DNA from 2 places in the Streptomyces sp. NPDC055078 genome. Region 1 is predicted to be linked to the other one. Evidence: riboswitches for the same ligand, from Rfam matches in the RefSeq annotation. Region 1 holds a riboswitch; the other holds the start of a gene.
What was found. Region 1 has a riboswitch for glycine ahead of gcvT (glycine cleavage system aminomethyltransferase GcvT). Riboswitches for the same ligand answer to the same signal wherever they lie in the genome.
Positions count from the first base shown of each region.

Region 2: linked by a shared signal. The riboswitch ahead of gcvP (aminomethyl-transferring glycine dehydrogenase) and the one ahead of gcvT (glycine cleavage system aminomethyltransferase GcvT) in region 1 are both predicted to bind glycine.

Region 1 covers NZ_JBSGUP010000284.1:1,740-9,180, reverse strand. The annotation lists gene glyA (serine hydroxymethyltransferase) at 1-418, opposite strand, end outside; gene gcvH (glycine cleavage system protein GcvH) at 605-982, opposite strand; gene gcvT (glycine cleavage system aminomethyltransferase GcvT) at 1,169-2,329, opposite strand; glycine riboswitch at 2,497-2,592, opposite strand; gene ACWF94_RS22775 (AAA family ATPase) at 2,807-3,562, shown strand; gene ACWF94_RS22770 (enhanced serine sensitivity protein SseB) at 3,738-4,517, shown strand; gene ACWF94_RS22765 (enhanced serine sensitivity protein SseB C-terminal domain-containing protein) at 4,924-5,715, shown strand; gene ACWF94_RS22760 (ABC transporter permease) at 6,208-7,212, shown strand; gene ACWF94_RS22755 (ABC transporter substrate-binding protein) at 7,373-7,441, shown strand, end outside.
Region 2 covers NZ_JBSGUP010000352.1:348-7,788, reverse strand. The annotation lists gene ACWF94_RS25605 (DNA polymerase IV) at 1-1,164, shown strand, start outside; gene ACWF94_RS25600 (PRC-barrel domain-containing protein) at 1,958-2,341, opposite strand; glycine riboswitch at 2,456-2,552, shown strand; gene gcvP (aminomethyl-transferring glycine dehydrogenase) at 2,733-5,621, shown strand; gene ACWF94_RS25590 (SRPBCC family protein) at 5,924-6,436, opposite strand; gene ACWF94_RS25585 (TetR/AcrR family transcriptional regulator) at 6,497-7,147, shown strand.

The DNA.
Region 1 (7,441 bases):
AGAGCTTGCCGGAGAAGTTGATCTTCATGCCGTGGGTGAGGTGCCCACCGTGCGCGAGATTCAGCCCCATGATCGTGTCGCCCGGCTTCAGCAGCGCGAACATCGCCGCCGCGTTCGCCTGGGCGCCCGAGTGCGGCTGCACATTGGCGTGCTCGGCGCCGAAGAGCTGCTTGACCCGGTCGATCGCGATCTGCTCGATGACATCGACGTGCTCGCAGCCGCCGTAGTAGCGGCGGCCGGGGTAGCCCTCGGCGTACTTGTTGGTGAGGACCGAGCCCTGGGCCTCCATGACCGCGACCGGAGCGAAGTTCTCCGAGGCGATCATTTCGAGGGTGGACTGCTGGCGGTGGAGTTCGGCGTCGACGGCGGCGGCGACGTCCGGGTCCAGCTCATGGAGGGGGGTGTTGAGGAGCGACATCGCGGAAATCACAGTCCCTGTCGTGGTCGTGGTCGGTTGCCCGGGCGCGGCGGCTGTCGGCGGACTCCCCGGGCGCGGCGGCTGCCGGGGAACTCCCCGGACGTATCGGCCGCCGGAGAGTTCCCGGGCGCGTCAGCCGCCGGAGGGTTCCCGGCCGTACTGGCTGCCGGAGCGTTCCCGGCCGTATCAGCTGCCGGAGAACTCGGTGTACTCATCGGCGGAGAGCAGACCCTGCGGCTCGTCGCCGACCCGCACCTTGAAGAGCCAGCCGCCCTCGAAGGGAGAGGTGTTCACCACGGACGGATCATTCACGACGTCCTCATTGATCTCGGTGACCTCACCGGAGACCGGGGAGTACAGATCGCTGACCGACTTGGTCGACTCCAGCTCGCCGCAGGTCTGGCCCGCGGTCACCGAGTCGCCCACCTTCGGGAGGTCCACGTACACGACATCGCCGAGCGCGTTGGCCGCGTGCTCCGTGATGCCGACCCTCGACACGCCGTCCTCGACGGCCGACAGCCACTCGTGCTCCTTGCTGTAACGCAGCTGCTGGGGGTTGCTCATGATCTGAATTCTCCTGTATGCGGAAATCGCTGATGAACGGGCCCGGGGATACGGACCGCGGGGCGGCGCCGGACCCCCGGGAAGCGGTGCCCGGCGCCCCCCGGGCGGTGGTGCCGGGGGGCCGCTTCCGGACTGTTCCGGACTGCTCGCGGAGCGCTTCTGGGCTGTTACTGGTCTGCTTCCGGGCTACTTCTGGCGCTTGTAGAACGGTAGGGCGACGACGTCGTACGGCTCATGCGTACCGCGGATGTCGACTCCGACACCCCCGGTGCCCGGGGTGGCGTGCGCCGCGTCCACATAGGCCATCGCGATCGGCTGCCCGAGCGTCGGCGACGGTGCGCCCGATGTGACCTCGCCGATCACCTGGCCGTCCGCGACCACGGACATCCCGGCGCGCGGGATCCGGCGGCCCCGCGCGACCAGCCCGACGAGCTTGCGCGGCGGGCTGCTCGCGGCCCGCTCGGCCGCGGCGGACAGGGCCTCGCGCCCGACGAAGCGCCCGTCGTTGGCGGTCTTCTCGAACTTCACCACCCGGCCCAGACCCGCGTCGAAGGGGGTCAGCGCGGTGGTCAGCTCATGTCCGTACAGCGGCATGCCCGCCTCAAGCCGCAGGGTGTCGCGGCAGGACAGCCCGCAGGGGACCAGACCGGCGGGGGCGCCCGCCTCGGTCAGCGCCCGCCACAGCTCCTCGGCGAACCGGGGCTCGGTGAACAGCTCGAACCCGTCCTCGCCGGTGTAGCCCGTACGGGCGATCAGCGCGGGGACACCGGCGACCGTGCCCGGCAGCCCCGCGTAGTACTTCAGTCCGTCCAGATCGGCGTCCGTGACGGACTTCATGATGCCGGGCGACTGCGGACCCTGGACGGCGAGCAGGGCGTACGCGTCGCGGTCGTCCGCGATCCCGGCGCGGAATCCGGCCGATCGCGCGGTGATCGCGTCCAGGACGATCTGGGCGTTCGAGGCATTGGCGACGACCAGATAGGTGCTCTCGCCAGGGCCAGGGCCAGGGCCAGGGTCGGTGCTCTCGCCGAGCCGGTAGACGATCAGATCGTCGAGGATGCCGCCGTCCTCCCGGCAGATCATGGTGTAGCGGGCCCGGCCGGGGGCGATGGAACCGATGTTCCCGACCAGCGCGTAGTCCAGCAGGGCCGCCGCGTCGGGGCCCGTGACGGTGATCTCGCCCATATGGGAGAGATCGAAGAGCCCGGCCCGGGTGCGTACCGCCTGGTGCTCGTCGCGCTCACTGCCGTAGCGCAGGGGCATGTCCCAGCCTGCGAAGTCGGTCATGGTCGCGCCCAGGGAACGATGCAGGGCATCGAGGGCGGTGAGACGGGGGGCAGTACTCATGGGTGGGGCTCCCAGGGGCATGACAGGCGACAGGAACGTGACAGAAGTGGGCAATCCTCCCCATCTGTCATCGGAACCTGAGAGGTTCGTCGCGACCGTGCGTACAGGTGGTCGTGACTTGCACCTTGGGTGGAGCCGCCGGGAGCGGCCCTCTTTTCAGATCTGCCTCATCACGCGCGGTACGGGGCCTGAGAGATTCAAGGGAGGAACTTGCTCCTTCGGCGCCCGGCCCAGAACGGCCGGAACTCTCCCGCGTGGATTCAAGCGGCCGGTATGCAGTTGGCGGGCACATCATTGCACGCCTCCCGCCCCGGTGGGGGTGTGGACCCGGCCGTTCTCCGGGCACCCCGGCGCGCGTGCGCCAGGGCCCGGACGCGCCCCGGACGCGTTTCAGCGGCAAATTGGTTGTGCCGCATTACCATTTCTTTACGCTTCATGGGCAAGTGTGGTGGGTGAGCTGACATGGGGGAGGGTGTGATGACGTTGCAGCACTCCGGTGCGTACGCGACGACCGCGGGAGTGCCCGGACAGCCACAGGCGCCCGTCCGGGAGCTGCTGGCGGTGCCGGCGCCGGTGCTGCGCGATCTCCGGGCCCGCGCCGGGCGCAGTCCGCGGCGGCTGACGTTCGCGGCCGGGGATGTGGTGGTGGTCTCCGGACTGCCCGGCAGCGGCAAGTCCACACTGATCCGGCGCGCGGCGAGCAGCCGGCGCATCGACTCCCAGGACACCCGGGACCGCTGGGACACCAAGCTCCCCGGTTTCCTGCCGTACGCCGTCTACCGCCCCTTCGTGCGCTTCGCCCACTACGCGGGACTGCGGCGCGCGCTGCGCTCCGGCGAAAGCGTCGTCGTCCACGACTGCGGCACCCAGACCTGGGTTCGCCGCTGGCTCGCCCGCGAGGCCCGCCGCCGCGGCGACGCGCTCCATCTGGTGCTGCTCGACGTCTCGCCCGAGGTGGCACGCCAGGGCCAGCGTGAGCGTGGCCGGGGCGTGTCCGGATACGCCTTCGCCCGGCACCGCCGCGCGGTGGGCCGCCTCGTCGCCGACGCGGAGGCCGGCCGGCTGCCGGCCGGGTGCGCCTCGGCGACCCTGCTGGACCGGGACGCGGCGACGCTGCTGGTGAAGATCGCCTTCGCGGCGGGAGCGGCGGGAGCGGCAGGGGTGGCGGGGGTGGAAGGTCCGGATGGCGCGAGGCCGGACCAGCCGGACCAGCGGGTGCTGCCGACGCCCTGACGCGGGGTCGGCCTCGGATCGGCCCGTGCTGCCGACGCCCTGACGCGGGCCCGGCCTCGGACAAGCCCGTGCCGCCGGCGCCCTGACGCGGGACCAGACCGTGCCGCCGACGCCCTAAAGTCGGGGGGACAGCCGTGAGGACGACCGGCGCAGCCGGGGGAGAGGCCAGTACGACATGAGCGTTCCGGAACAGACCCATCCGCAGAGGTACGACGGCGGTTGGCCCGCGAATGAACTCGAAGAGGTGCTCGCCGCCTCGCTCGGCGAGCCGACCGCCGGGGCCCGGCTCGTCGAGGTCCTCGGCCGCAGCCCGGTCTGGGTGCCGCTGCCCAACGGCGGTTCGCACGAGAGCAGGGACCTCGATCTGCCCACCATGCTGATCGACGGCGAGGCATACGTCCCCGTCTTCAGCTCCGAGCAGCAGTTCATGGTCTGCGTCGGCGGTCATATGTCCTTCACCGTCGCCCCCGCCCGAGACTTCGCCCGCGGTCTGCCCCCGCAACTCGGTATCGCCGTGAACCCCGGCGGCACGGTCGGCGCCCCGCTGCCGCCGCCCGCCGTCGCCGAGCTGTGCCGGGCGGGCCGTACGCCGCTGGAGGGCGTTCCGGGGGCCGGCGGCGGGCGGGTGCGGCTGTTCGAACCGGACTGGCAGGAGGAGCCCGTCGACTTCCTGGCCGCCGCGGCCGATGAGTTCCGGACTTCCGGCGTCGTCAGCACCGCCCGCCGCGCGCTCGCCTCCATCGAGGGCGACGCGCCCACCCTCTTCATCGGCGTCCAGGTCTCGTCCTGGGAGGCCGCCGAGCACAGCGCTCCGATGGACGCCCTCGGCCGCGCCCTGGGCCGGGTCCAGGTGAGCTGGCCGGTCCACCTCGTACTCCTGGATATGGCCCGGGACCCGGTGGCCGACTGGATGCTGGAGCGGGTCCGGCCGTTCTACCAGCGGGATCACCTCTAGGTCGTGTTTCGAAAGTCCCGCCTGGCCCGCGACGCCCTGCACGCTCCCCCTGGGCCTAGCGGCCCGGGGGGACCCCCACGCTGCGTTGTCGGACTCATCCAAGTACGTCCAGTACGAGGATGATCCTCCGCCTTGCGAAGGCACGCACCGGACGCCGCGGGCCTCGCCCTCCGGGCGGACGGCGCTACTTTCGAAACACTCCCTAGGGCACAGTGCGAAAGCCCCGACCGCCCGACTGCCCGGCGTGCCGGGGCAGTCGGGCCCGGCGGACCCGCCCCGGCCCCCGGGGTCGTCAAGGCCGTCAGGGCGACGGCACGGCGGCCGATTAAGCTGGTTCCGTGGCAGGGCCTCCCACCGGTCTGGAGGTTGGTGCCGAATCGTGAGTCACAAGAGGGGCGGAACCAGGGTGAGCGCGTCAGGCACCGCGGCGGCCGGGCAGGTCGAGCACATGCTGCGCCAGGTGACCCCAGGACGCTATGACGCGTACGAGGCGCTGCTGACGGCGCTCGCCGATCCGGCGCACGGCAAGGTGTGGATGCTGCTCTGGCACGGCCGCCCCGGCTCCCCCGACGCCCAGTACGGGAACATGGAGGTGGAAGGCGTCGGCTACGCCCCCTGTGTCACCTCCGCCCAGGAGCTGGCCGTCTCCGGCTGGAACCGCGCGCACGAGGTGGTCGGCGGACTCGACATCGCCCGCGCCCTCTACCCCGACCACTCGGGGATCTGGCTCAATCCGCATGCCCCGGGCGGTGGCGTCGGCATCCCCTGGCCGGATCTGCGCCGGATCGCCACCGGCCTCGACCGGATGCCCGCCGGACCGCTGCGGCTGTCCGAACCCGCGATCGAGATCCCGCACTTCTACGCCCTCCTCGCGCAGAACGCCCACCGCACCGCCCCGATCAGGTCCCTGCGCCGGGCCTGGGTGCAGCCCGCGCTGGGCGCCCCGTATCTCGCCATCGGGCTCGATCTGTACGACACCGGACGGCAGTCCGTCGACGCGGTCCGGGCGATGATGCAGCAGTCGATCGGGGCGGTGCCGGAGGGCCTGCCGGTGTCGACGGTGGCGATGTCGGACGCGTACGACCCGGTCGCGATGTGGCTGCGGGCCAACGCCCGCCCGTTCTACGACCGAGGCGCCCACGCCGCCCCGGCCGCGCCCCCCGACGGCTACGGCTACCCCCCGTCGTCCCCCCACTGACGAGCCCCGGCAGAACTTCGCAGGAACCCACCCCCTTGGCGCAATCGCACATATGAAGGGCGCCGCCCCCACAGCCGTGGACGATCCGTGCCCAGCCATGCCATCCCCCATGGAAAGCGCTCTCCCATCTCGCGGCTCCCTGCGAATGCCCAACACCCCCACCTATCCACATAGCGGGAAGACTCTCAACTATCCCCCGATATGGGGCAGATGGCGACCCGCTCAGGCATAGGTGACGTCCGGATAACGGAAACCCCCAGGGCTCATCACGTTTGAGCAAACATTCCCCGGGGGGTCTGGCGGGTGATCGCGCGACCGTTGAAGACTCCCGCAGCAAGGGACTGATTCACCCCTGTGTACGGCCCTGTGTACGGCGCGCTCCAGTTGTACGTCCCGTACCAAAAGCTGCATGAGTACCACCAGTTGTGAACCAAGCCGCTACAGCGGCGGGTACGGGCCGGTCACCTCCGGCCGAGAGGGGTCCCCACCACGATGACGGCACCATTGCACGACACGAGCGCGGACCCGGAGCGATCCGGGGCCGTCGACGTCGCGGCGGCTGTAGTCGGCAAGTCGGTCGAGGGGCGGTCGCTCCGGCAGATCGCCTGGACCCGTCTCAAGCGGGACAAGCTCGCGCTGACCGGCGGCGTTGTCGTGGTCATCCTCATACTCGTCGCGATCTTCGCCCCGCTGATCGTGGATCTGCTGGGCCATCCGCCCAACCAGTTCCACCAGGACAAGATCGACCCGCTCTTCGGCACCCCCACCGGCTCGTTCGGCGGCATCAGCTCCGAGCATCTGCTGGGCGTCGAGCCCGGAAACGGCCGCGATGTCTTCAGCCGGATCGTCTACGGCGCCCGGATCTCGCTGCTGGTGGCCTTCCTGGCCGCCATGGTCGCCGTACTCCTCGGCACCGTCCTCGGTATCGTCGCCGGCTACTTCGGCGGCTGGGTCGACTCGGTCATCAGCCGGGTGATGGACATGCTGCTGGCCTTCCCGCAGCTGCTCTTCATCATCTCGCTGGTCTCCGTCCTGCCCAACGATCTGCTGGGCATGACCGGCAGCGGCGTCCGCATCACCATCCTCATCTCGGTGATCGGCTTCTTCGGCTGGCCGTACGTCGGACGCATCGTCCGCGGCCAGACGCTCTCGCTGCGCGAGAAGGAGTACGTCGAGGCCGCCCGCAGCCTGGGCGCGGGCCGCCGGTATGTGCTCTTCAAGGAGCTGCTGCCCAATCTGGTCGCCCCGATCACCGTCTACACGACGCTGATGATCCCCACCAACATCCTCACCGAGGCCGCGCTCAGCTTCCTCGGCGCGGGAGTGAAGCCCCCGACCGCCTCCTGGGGCCAGATGCTCTCCACGGCGGTGGACACCTATGAATCCGATCCGACGTACATGGTCGTGCCGGGCCTGGCGATCTTTGTGACGGTGCTGGCCTTCAACCTCTTCGGCGACGGCGTACGAGATGCGCTGGACCCCAAGGGCACCCGTTGACATCCCGGCGGGCCGCGCCACCAGGGCCCGCCGGGGGAGACCACCGCGGCGCCGTCCGGCCGCGGACAACCGAACGTGCCCCTGTCCCACTCGGTCAGGCGGCCCCGAAGGTTCCCCGGCACATCGGGGGAACCGTGCTATCCCGGAGGTTGCAGGAACAATGACACCCCAACGTTCGTCGAGGACCAGGCGTATCGCCGGAGCGGCGCTCGTCGTGGCCGCCCTCACG
Region 2 (7,441 bases), on a different contig from region 1:
CCGGCCACCGGGGAGCATCTGCGGCGGGCGGGGATGACGATCTGCGCGGAGCTGGCGGAGGCGGGGGAGGACGAGCTGGTACGGCTGCTGGGCAAGGCGCATGGGACCTCGCTGTACCGGATGGCGCTCGGGTACGACGACCGGCCCGTGGTGGCCGAGCGCGACACGAAATCGGTGTCCGTGGAGGACACCTTCGACGTGGATCTGCACGACCGGGTCAGGATCCGGGTCGAGGTGGAGCGGCTCGCCGACCGGTGTGTGCGGCGGCTGCGGGCGTCCGGGCACTCGGGGCGGACGATCGTGCTCAAGGTGCGGCGGTACGACTTCTCGACACTGACCCGCTCCGAGACGCTGCGGGGGCCGACCGACGACCCCGCTGTGGTGCGGGAGGCGGCGGGCCGGCTGCTGGAGTCCGTGGACACCACGGGCGGGGTTCGGCTGCTGGGCGTGGGGGTGAGCGGACTCGCCGACTACACACAGGAGGACCTCTTCGCCCAGGCCGCCGCCGGTCAGCAGGCAGTGTCCTCGTCGCCGGACGGGCCCCCCTTGGACGGGAGCCCCGCCGGTGCCTCCCCGTCCGAAGGGGGCTCGCCGGGGTCGCCTGGCCCGCCCGGGCGGCCCGGTGTCGGTCCGTCGTCCGGGGGAGAGCCCTCGCGGCAGGCCGGAGCCGCGCAGGGAGGTGAGATCGCGGGTGCCGTGGCGGAGGTGGGGGCCGGGCGGCCCGGGGACGCCCGGGGCGCTTCGCGTCCCGCGCGGGCCCCTGGTTCCGCGCCGTCGCCCGAATGGCCCATCGGGTCCGTACGAACCGTGCCGCTGGAGGGGCCCGGGGCGCCGGAGAGCGAGCGGGAGGCCGGGGCGGGTGGCGGCGCGCGGGAGCCGGCGGCCGAGGAGCGCCGCTGGTCGGCCGGGCAGGATGTGCGCCACGCGGTGTACGGGGCGGGATGGGTGCAGGGGAGCGGCGTCGGGCGGGTCACCGTGCGATTCGAGGAGCCCGGGTCGCCGCCGGGGCGCGTCCGCACCTTCCGCGTCGGCGACCCCGATCTGGAGCCCTCCGAACCACTGCCGCTGGTGACACCGCCGGAGCAGCCCGTACAGCCTCCGGAGAAGCCCGTCCGGACCGGGGAGGAGCCTCCTGTGGGGGAGAGGCCGCAGGTGCCGGGGTGAGGTCCTACGGGTGCGGTCGTCCCGCGGGGTGAGCGCACCGACCGCCGAGGGCAGGCCGACCGCCGAGGGCAGGCCGGGCGGCGAACGGGGGCGGGGGTGTGGTTGGGCCGTGCGGGCAGCGAGGCCGGCTGCGGTCCGGGTGTGCCGGTGGTCCGCCAGGCCCGCTGTGGCCGGGGCGAGCGGGCGGTCGTTCAGGGACCGGGAGGGATTCCCTGACCGGCACCCTTGCTGAGGGCTGAGGGCTGAGGGCTGAGGGCTGAGGCGCTGAGCCGGGATTGTGGTCGGGCCGTGTGAGGCGGTCCGGCTGGCCGTGGGCGGGGCTTGTGGGCCGTCGGGCAGGACCCTGAGCAGCTCTGTGACCGGCCACGCCTGCCCGGGGCTGTGCTGAGGCGTGGTCGGGGCGTGTAGGTACTCCGGTCGGCCGGGAGCCGGGGCGAGCGGGCGGGGCCCGGAGCGGCTCCGTGTCCGTCCCGCCGGGTGCCGCCGGGACGGACAGCGGGTTGGCCGCTGGGGGAACGGCCCTGCCCAGGGCCTCCGGGAAGCCGTGCTCGGCCGGGCCCGAGCCGGTGGTGTCATCCGCCGGCAGGGGAGCCGGTGGGCGCCCCGGTCGAGCCGGGGGCGGGTACACCACCCCGGACCCGGCCCAGCCGGGGGGCGGTACACACACCGGACCCGGCCGATGCCCGGTCACGCGTGGGAGGGCGGCCTCCGGAGCCGCCCCTGGCCGGGCCCGGGTCCCGAGGTCCCGACGCCCCGACGCCCCGACGCCCCGAGGATGCGCGTGATCCGGTGGTCACTCCTCCTGGCCCGCTACCCGGCCGAAGGAGCGGTCATCCGGCGCGCGGGTCGGGGTCTCCGGAGGTGCGGAGAGTTCGAGTCCGTAGTGGTGATAGAGCTGTAGTTCCTGCTCGGGGGAGAGATGACGGCCGACGCCGAAGTCGGGGGCGTCCTTGATCAGTGAGCGCTCGTAGGGCACCCGCAGGGTGCCGTCGGCGAAGGTGCTCGGCTCCAGGGGGACGAACGCGTCCCGGCCGAAGAGGCCGGTGCGGACTGCCGCCCATTCGGGTGTACCGGTGGCATCGTCCAGATACACCTCGTCCACCGTGCCGATCTTGGCTCCATTGCGGTCGAACGCCTTGCGGCCGATCAGGCTGCGCGGATCGATTTCGGTCTGCACGGTCCCTCCACATGGTCGCAACTGCTCCTTAAGCCATACGAAAGGGCACATTGAGGGTGTCGGCCACTTGAGCGATTGCCGAGAGAGCGCGCTGGTAGGCTGGCAGACGGCTGCTGACCCCGTGCGGGAGAGTCCACCGGAAGGACGACGGTGGCGCCGAAGGAGCAAATCCTCCCCGGAATCTCTCAGGCACCTGTACCGCACGGACGAGGTCACTCTGGAAAGCAGAGCGGGCGTCGGACGGCATCCGCTCTCACCGACGGTGAAAGCCGGGACGTCGCAGGCCGGCGGCCCGGTGAAGCTCTCAGGTTGAGATGACAGAGGGGGAGGCCGTCCAGGGCATCCGCCGTGGTGCCCCTCGCAGGTCGTGTCAGACCAGGAGGCCTCCCACATGACCGCCAACCGCATTCCGCTCTCACAGTTGGAGCGAGGCACCCCCTTCGAACAGCGCCACATCGGCCCCGACGCCGGGGCCCAGGCCAAGATGCTGGCGCAGGTGGGATACGGCTCGCTGGACGAGCTGACCGCCGCCGCGGTTCCCGATGTCATCAAGAGCACCGAGGCCCTGCGCCTCCCCGGCGCGCGCACCGAGGCCGAGGTCCTCGCCGAGCTGCGTACCCTCGCCGACCGGAACAAGGTCCTGGCGCCGATGATCGGCCTCGGCTACTACGGCACCTTCACCCCGCCGGTCATCCTCCGCAATGTCATGGAGAACCCCTCCTGGTACACCGCGTACACGCCGTACCAGCCGGAGATCTCGCAGGGCCGGCTGGAGGCCCTGCTGAACTTCCAGACGATGGTGGCCGATCTGACCGGGCTGCCCACCTCCGGCGCCTCCCTGCTCGACGAGGGCACCGCGGCGGCCGAGGCCATGTCGCTGGCCCGCCGGGTCGGCAAGGTCAAGGACGGCGTCTTCCTGGTCGACGCCGATGTGTTCCCGCAGACACTCGCGGTGATCCGCACCCGCGCCGAACCGGCCGGCGTCGAGGTCGTCACCGCCGATCTGAGCGACGGCATCCCCGCCGGGGTCGCCGAGCGCGGGGTCTTCGGCGTCCTGGTGCAGTACCCGGGCGCGTCCGGCGCGGTGCGCGACCTCAAGCCGGTCATCGAGCAGGCGCACGGGCTCGGCGCTATCGTCACCGTGGCCGCCGATCTGCTGGCGCTGACCCTGCTCACCTCGCCCGGGGCGCTCGGCGCCGACATCGCCGTGGGCACCACTCAGCGCTTCGGCGTCCCGATGGGCTTCGGCGGCCCGCACGCCGGCTATATGGCCGTACGCGAGACCTTCGCGCGCAATCTGCCCGGGCGGCTCGTGGGTGTGTCGGTGGACGCGGACGGCGACCGGGCCTACCGGCTCGCGCTCCAGACCCGTGAGCAGCACATCCGCCGGGAGAAGGCGACCAGCAACATCTGCACCGCGCAGGTGCTGCTCGCCGTGATGGCCGGGATGTACGCCGTCTACCACGGCCCGGACGGCCTGCGTTCGATCGCCCGGCGCACCCACCGCTACGCCACCCTGCTCGCCGATGGCCTGAAGGCGGGCGGTGCGGAGGTCGTGCACGGCGCGTACTTCGACACCCTCACCGTGCGGGCCCCGGGCCGGGCCGCCCAGGTCGTCGCGGCCGCCCGCGAGGACGGTGTCAACCTCTGGCTCGTGGACGACTCCCATGTCTCCTTCGCCTGTGACGAGACCACCACGCGCTCCCAGCTGAGCGCCGTCTGGGCGGCCTTCGGTGTCGACGCCGACATCGATGCCCTGGACGCTGTGGCCGCCGCCGACGCACTGCCGGACACACTGCTGCGGACCGACGACTACCTGACCCACCCGGTCTTCCACCAGCACCGTTCCGAGACCGCGATGCTGCGTTATCTGCGCCGTCTGGCCGACCGTGACTACGCGCTCGACCGGGGCATGATCCCGCTCGGCTCCTGCACCATGAAGCTGAACGCGACGACCGAGATGGAGCCGGTCACCTGGCCCGAGTTCGGACAGATCCACCCCTTCGCCCCGGTCGCGCAGGCCGCCGGGTATCTCACCCTCATCCGTGAGCTGGAGGAGCGCCTCGCCGAGGTCACCGGCTACGACAAGGTTTCCATCCAGCCGAACGCCGGGTCCCAGGGCGAACTGGCCGGGCTCCTCGCCGTACGCGCGTACCACCGGGCGGCCGGCGACGAGCAGCGCACCGTCTGTCTCATCCCGTCGTCCGCGCACGGCACCAACGCCGCCAGCGCGGTCATGGCGGGCATGAGGGTCGTCGTGGTCAGGACCGCCGACGACGGTGAGATCGACGTGGAGGATCTGCGCGCCAAGATCGAGCAGTACCGCGACGAGCTGTCCGTGCTGATGATCACCTACCCGTCCACGCACGGGGTGTTCGAGGAGCACGTCGCCGATATCTGTGCGCGGGTCCATGAGGCCGGCGGTCAGGTGTACGTCGACGGCGCCAACCTCAACGCGCTGGTGGGGCTCGCCAAGCCGGGCGAGTTCGGCGGCGATGTCTCCCACCTGAATCTGCACAAGACCTTCTGCATCCCGCACGGCGGCGGCGGCCCCGGCGTCGGCCCCGTCGGAGTGCGGGCGCATCTCGCCCCGTATCTGCCCAACCATCCGCTCCAGCCGACGGCCGGCCCGGAGACCGGGGTGGGTCCGGTCTCGGCCGCGCCCTGGGGTTCGGCGGGCATCCTGCCCATTTCCTGGGCGTATGTCCGGCTGATGGGCGGCGAGGGCCTCAAGCGCGCCACCCAGGTCGCCGTTCTCGCTGCCAACTACATCGCCAAGCGGCTGGAGCCGCACTACCCCGTGCCGTACACGGGACCGGCCGGTCTGGTCGCCCATGAGTGCATCGTCGATCTGCGTCCGCTGTCGAAGGCGACCGGGGTAAGCGTCGACGACATCGCCAAGCGGCTGATCGACTACGGTTTCCACGCGCCGACGATGTCCTTCCCGGTCGCCGGGACGCTGATGATCGAGCCCACCGAGAGCGAGGATCTGGGCGAGATCGACCGCTTCTGCGATGCGATGATCGCCATCCGCGCGGAGATCGAGCGGGTCGGCTCGGGCGAGTGGCCCGCCGAGGACAATCCGCTGCGGAACGCGCCGCATACGGCCGCCGCGCTGGGCGGGGAGTGGGAGCACCCCTACACCCGCGACGAGGCGGTCTTCCCGGCCGGGGTGAGCGCCGCCGACAAGTACTGGCCGCCGGTCCGCCGGATCGACGGAGCCTTCGGTGACCGCAATCTGGTCTGCTCCTGCCCGCCGCTGGAGGAGTACGACAGCTGACGGGCGGCACCTGTGCGCCGGGGCCGGTACGGAGAAGGTCTCCGGTCGGCCCCTGGTCGGTTCCCGGCCGGGCGGTGGCCGGGCGGCCGGTGGGTGGTCGTGCCCAGCGGCCGGTGGTCGGCCCGGCGGCCCTGGTCGGCTCCCGGCCGGACCTCCCGCGGCCGGCCTCCGGGCGGCCTTCGTCGTACGGAACGCGGCTGACGGGACACGGTCCGTCGCGCCTCGTCGTCGTACGCTCCGGGCAGCGGTGGCGCCATCGGCATCGGCGGACTCCCCGTCCTCGTACGCCGGGTCACGCCGGGTCACGCCGTGGAACGGGCCGGCCTTCGCGTTCGGCTCGCGAGCCCGCGCAGCAGGCGGACGTACGGGCTCCAGCGCGCCGGGCGCGCGACCCTGCCCGTGCAGGCCAGTTCGGCGCGGTCGAGGCTGTCCTCCAGGCAGGCGTCGTGGAGTGGCCGCCACAGGAGCGGCCAGGTGAGGTGAGCCGGGCCGTGGGTGTCCATGGCCAGGGTGTGGCGCAGCAGTGTGCGGTCCTCGTCGAGGGGCAGGACGACGTATTCGTGGAATCCGTCGAAGCCGCGCGGCCCGGTGAAGGCGAAGCGCACCCAGACGGAGGGGACATGGGCGGCGACGGTGTAGCGGATCGGGCCGTGTCCGCCGACCGCACCGGCGGTCAGGGGGCGGTCGAAGGCCATCCGGGGCCACCGCGGATGCGGCCACAGCCTGTCGGCGTCGCTCGACAGCGCGTCGATCATGGCTCCCACGTCGCTCTTGTTCGCGGTCAGCAGTCGCTCGTGCACGTTGTAGACGCCCATCCGCCCTCCCGAGCTGATCTAGAGATGACTCTCTAATATGGAGAGAGTACCCTCTCGCCCATGGCACGACCAGCCCGTTTCGATCTGAGCCAGTTCCTCGACGCCGCTGTGCGGCAGGCGGCGTTGTCGGGCCCGGCGGGGGTGACCATGTCGGCGGTCGCCAAGGCGGTGGGGGCCCCGAGCGGTTCGGTGTACCACCGCTTCTCCGGACGGCCCGCGCTGCTCGCCGAGGTCTGGCTGCGTACGGTCGAGAACTTTCAGGAGGGCTATCTCAAGGCCCTCGGGGCGGACACCGACCCGAGGCTGGCGGGACGGGCGGCGGCCCGTCATGTGGTGGCCTGGAGCCGTGCCCATCCCGGGGAGGCCGCGCTCCTCCTCTACGGTGCCGAGGACTTCGGCCGCGCCGACTGGTCGGAGGAGCATCGCCGCCGTGCGGACCGGGGCAACCGGCGGGTGCGCGCCGCGCTCTCGTCCCTCGCCGCGGCCCTGGGTGCGGCGGGACCCCGGGCCGTCGAGGGGGTGACCCTCGCCCTGGTCGACCTGCCGCTCGCTCTGGTCCGCCGCCATCTGCGGGCCGGTACACATCTCCCCGGCCACGCCGAGGATCTCACCGAGGAGTGCGCCGCCGCACTGCTCGGTTCCCTCACCACCTTGCCGGCTCCGCCGCCGACCGCTCCGGCCGGTCGTGGCGAAACCGCCGCACAGCCGTAGTCACCCGGGGCCTGATACGCCCCCATCGCCCCAGCCGGTCACTGCCTGAGCCCCGGTCACTGCCCGAGCCCCGGTCGCCGCCCGAGCCGGTCACCGGCAGAGCACCAGCGGCGGCGGCTGCGCCGAGTGCGAGTGCGGGTGTGTCGTACACGTTTCAGGTCGTGGCGTCCGAGTCGTCAAGTCCTCAGATCATCAGGTTCGTCGGATCCTCAGGTCGTCGTGTCGTCCATGCGGTGTCGTCAATGCGATGTCGTCCGCCCGGAGGCGTGCCGGACAGACGCGGCTTCGCCGGTA